DNA from 2 places in the Microbispora sp. NPDC049125 genome. Region 2 is predicted to be linked to the other one. Evidence: riboswitches for the same ligand, from Rfam matches in the RefSeq annotation. Region 2 holds a riboswitch; the other holds the start of a gene.
What was found. Region 2 has a riboswitch for S-adenosylmethionine ahead of thrC (threonine synthase). Riboswitches for the same ligand answer to the same signal wherever they lie in the genome.
Positions count from the first base shown of each region.

Region 1: linked by a shared signal. The riboswitch ahead of AB0B72_RS32780 (aminotransferase class V-fold PLP-dependent enzyme) and the one ahead of thrC (threonine synthase) in region 2 are both predicted to bind S-adenosylmethionine.

Region 1 is NZ_JBEZDW010000039.1:17,080-19,273, forward strand. Features, by position in the region: gene AB0B72_RS32775 (cytochrome P450) at 1-408, opposite strand, end outside; SAM riboswitch class IV at 519-634, shown strand; gene AB0B72_RS32780 (aminotransferase class V-fold PLP-dependent enzyme) at 856-2,091, shown strand.
Region 2 is NZ_JBEZDW010000029.1:95,198-97,391, reverse strand. Features, by position in the region: gene AB0B72_RS28640 (trehalose-6-phosphate synthase) at 1-369, opposite strand, end outside; gene AB0B72_RS28635 (RNA polymerase sigma factor) at 473-1,024, shown strand; SAM riboswitch class I at 1,121-1,261, shown strand; gene thrC (threonine synthase) at 1,276-2,194, shown strand, end outside.

The DNA of each region.
Region 1 (2,194 bases), on a different contig from region 2:
CAGGTCTCCGCCGCCGCGCTCGACGAACGCGTCGACCAGCCCGGCGGCGATCGCGCGCACCCGGGGCCGGAGCGACTCCACCATGCGCGGGGTGAACGCCTTGGACACCAGCCGGCGCAGCCGGGTGTGGACCGGCGGCTCGACGTCGAGCATGCCCGCCCGGGTCACCCGCCAGAACGGCTCCTGGAAGTCCGGCTCCGCCTGCCTGCCGAACTCCTCGTGCGAGGCCACATGGAGGTAGGAGCGGCCCAGCCGCCGGTCGCGCAGCAGCGCGTTGGCGTCGGCGTGGTGGGGGATCAGCCACTGGCCGGTCGGCTCGAAGAACGAGACCGGGCCGCTGTCCCGGAGCTCGCGGTAGACGTCGTACGGATGCGCGACGAACTCGGGATTCCAGGGATCAAACTTCACAAAGCACACCCTACGCAGCGAACGGGGCGGATGCGTGCCCGTGGGCCGGGAGGCGCTGCCGGCCTGCGGGTTTGGCAATCCGTCACCGCATCGGGTTATAGTGCGGCTCAGGTTATGAGTGCCAGCGTCAAGCCCCGGCTCGCTGGCCGGCAACCCTCGCGCTCGCGGCGGGGTGCCCCGGGTGAAGACCGGGTCCGGCACGAGGTGTGCCGGGCAAGCGCGGGCTCCGCCGTACGACGCCTACGACGTCATAACCGGAGTCCATGACTCCGAGGAGTGACGTTGTCCGCTGCCACCCCCACCACGCTTCCCGCCGGGACCTCCCCCGCCGCCCCCGGCCATGCCGGGACCGCGTCCCGCAACGTGACCCGCACAGCGGCTCACAGCGGTTCTCACAGCGGTTCTCACAGCGGTTCTCACACCGGTTCTCACGCCGGGGCCGGATCCGTGCCGCGGACCACCGGCCGTCCGATTCCGGCCGTTGTGGGGGCCGACCTGGAGGTCCCGATCAAGGGCGGCCGGCTGGTGCCGTATGCGAACTTCGACTACGCCGCCAGCGCGCCCTGTCTGGAGCCGGTGAACGCCGCCGTCTCCGCCGCGCTCCCGGCCTACTCCAGCGTCCACCGGGGGGCGGGCTACGCATCCCAGCTCACGACCGCCCGCTATGAGCAGGCGAGGCACACCGTACGGGCCTTCGCGGGCTCCCGCCCGGACGATGCCCTCATCTTCACCCGCAACACCACCGACGCGATGAACCTGCTGGCCCGCAGCCTCCCCGAGGGCACCACCGTCGTCGTGTTCGACAGCGAGCACCACGCCTCGCTGCTGCCCTGGCCCCGCGCCGTACGGCTGGCCCCGCCCGCCTTCCCCGGCGAGGCGATCCGGGCGGCCGACGAGGCCCTCGCCGCCATCGGCGGACCGGCCCTCCTGGTCGTCACGGCGGCGTCCAACGTCACGGGCGAGCTGTGGCCCATCGCCGGGCTGGCCCACATCGCCCACCGGCACGGGGCGAGGATCGCCGTCGACGCCGCGCAGCTCGTGCCGCACCGGCGGCTGAACCTGACCGCGCTCGACCTCGACTACGTCGCCTTCTCCGGGCACAAGCTGTACGCCCCCTTCGGGGCCGGCGCCCTGATCGGGCGGCCGGACTGGCTCGCGGAGGCGGAGCCGTACCTGCGGGGCGGCGGAGCCGTGAAGGCCGTCGGCGAGGTCGCCGAGTGGAGCGACGACGTCGAGGCCCGGCACGAGGCGGGCACGCCCAACGTCCTCGGCGCGATCGCCCTGGCCGCCGCCTGCGACGCCCTGTCCGCCACCGGCTGGACGCCGCTCGTACGCGAGGAGGAGCGGCTGATCGCCCGCCTGCGCGCCGGGCTCGCCGCGATCGGCGGCGTACGGGAGCTGTCGCTGTGGGGCCCCGACCACCCCCGGGTCGGCATCGTGTCGTTCACGGTCGAGGGCAGGACGGCCCGCGAGGTCGCCGAGCTGCTGTCGTCCGAGCACGGCATCGGCGTCCGCGACGGCAAGTTCTGCGCCCACCCGCTCGTCCGCCACCTGCTGGGGACCGACGACGGCGGCTGCGCGGACGGCACGGTCGGCGCGGTCCGCGCCTCGATCGGCATCGGCTCGACCGACGAGCACGTCGACCGCCTCATCGAGGCCCTCCGCCACATCGCCGTCTCCTGAGCCCGACCTCCTGAGCCCGACCTCTTGGGCTCGACGACGCCCCATCGCCGCTCTGCCGTCCATTCGCTCCGCCGTACGGGCGTGAAAGCATGAAGGCATGGAC
Region 2 (2,194 bases):
CTCCCGCCGGAAGCGGGTGCCGAACTGCGGCGACTGGGGCGTGTTGTACAGCAGGTGGTTGACGAACCACAGGGTGGAGTTGGCCACGGCGTTGTAGGCCCGGTGGAAGATCGCCGGGGGGATGTCCAGCATCCGGACCGGGCCGGTGTCGAACGCCTGGTCCAGCCGGCCGCCGGGGGCGAGGCGCACGGCGCCCCTGTCTCCGTCGGACAGCGCGGCGCAGACCCACACGGCGGGGGAGTCGCCGACCACCTCCGACAGGCCCGATACGAGCCCGCCCCCGCCTCTGCGCATGGTCAGTGCGCCGTCGTCCGACAGTGTGAAGGAGACCGGCCCTCTGTTGGAGGCGATCAGGACGGTGCTGCTCATGGTTCGGCTCCCCGGGGCTGAGCGGGCGCGCATGCCGGAAGATTAATTAAAAGCCGACAGCGGGCAATAGGATGTCAGCGATTGGGGAAAGGCTTGGTTCGGCATGGCACTGGACGACACGACCGAGGACCTGGCCCGATCGGCCGCTCAGGGTGATCACCGTGCGCTCGGCGAGCTTCTCCGCCGGATCGAGCCCGACGTGCTGCGGCACTGCGAGCGCCTTCTACCGTACCGGCAGGACGCGGAGGAGGCCTGCCAGGACACGCTGCTGGCGGTGGCCCGCAACATCGCCAGGTTCGAGGGGCGCGCGAAGTTCAGCACGTGGCTGCACATCGTGACCGTCAACTGCGCCAGGACCACCTACCGCACGCTCAAGCGCCGCGCGTCCGAGCAGGCGGAGGAGCTGCCCGACCAGCGTCCCGACCCGCACCGGGTCAGCGTCATCGCCGGGTCGCGGCTCGACCTGCTCGACGCCATGGAGTCCCTGGAGGCGGAGAGGCCCGAGCTCGCCCAGGCGCTCGTGCTGCGCGACATCTGCCAGCTCGACTACTCCGAGGTGGCCGACCAGCTCGGAATCCCCCTGGGAACGGTCAAGTCGCGCATCCACCAGGCCCGCAAGTACGTGCAGGCCGCGCTCGGCGAGGCGTACGGCTGACACGTCCCATCTCGCCTTTCGAGACAGCGGAACGGACAACGGGGACGGCGAGGTACAGTGCTGAAGACCTGTCTCGCGACAGGTGACAACTGAAGATGCTCATCCAGAGGGGTGGAGGGACCGGCCCTGCGAAGCCCCGGCAACCTTCCCGGTGACCGATCTCGTGTCCACGAGGCCCGGCCGGGACAGGTGCCAATTCCGGCTCGCGACCAAGGTGGCCGCGAGCGAAGATGAGGGAAAGGCCTCGCTTCATGGCGCACACCGACGCTCCCGAGTTCGGCCCCGCGAAGGGGCTCTCCTGCCGCGAATGCGGAACCCTCTACGATCTCGGGCCGATCTTCGCCTGTACCGAGTGTTTCGGGCCACTTGAGGTGGCCTACGACTTCGGACAGGTGCGCCGGGAGGACATCGAGTCCGGCCCGGCGAACATCTGGCGGTACCGATGCCTGCTCCCCGTCCCCGCCGGCGTGCTGGACAAGCCCAATCTCCAGCCCGGCTGGACCAAGCTCGTGAAGGCCGACCGGCTGGCGGCCGAGCTCGGGCTCCGCTCCCTGCACGTCAAGGACGACTCGGGCAACCCCACCCACTCGTTCAAGGACCGCGTCGTGGCCATCGCGCTTGAGGCGGCGCGCAACTTCGGCTTCCACACGCTGTCGTGCTCCTCCACCGGCAACCTCGCCGGGGCGGTCGGCGCCGCCGCGGCCCGCGCGGGGCTCGACTCCTGCGTCTTCATCCCCTCCGACCTCGAAGAGGCCAAGATCACCATGGCTGCGGCGTACGGCGGCCGCGTGGTGGGGATCGACGGCACCTACGACGAGGTGAACCGCTTCTGCTCCGAGCTCATCGGCGACGAGCTGGGCGAGAAGTGGGGCTTCGTCAACGTCAACCTCCGGCCGTACTACGCCGAGGGCTCCAAGACGCTGGCCTTCGAGATCGCCGAGCAGCTCGGCTGGCGGCTGCCCGACCAGATCGTCATCCCGGTGGCGTCGGGCTCGCAGCTCACGAAGGTGGACAAGGGCTTCCGGGAGCTCATCAAGCTCGGTCTCGTGGAGGACCGGCCGTACCGGATCTTCGGGGCCCAGGCCGAGGGCTGCTCCCCGGTCTCGGGAGCGTTCAAGGCGGGGCACGACGTGGTGCAGCCGGTCAAGCCGAACACCATCGCCAAGTCGC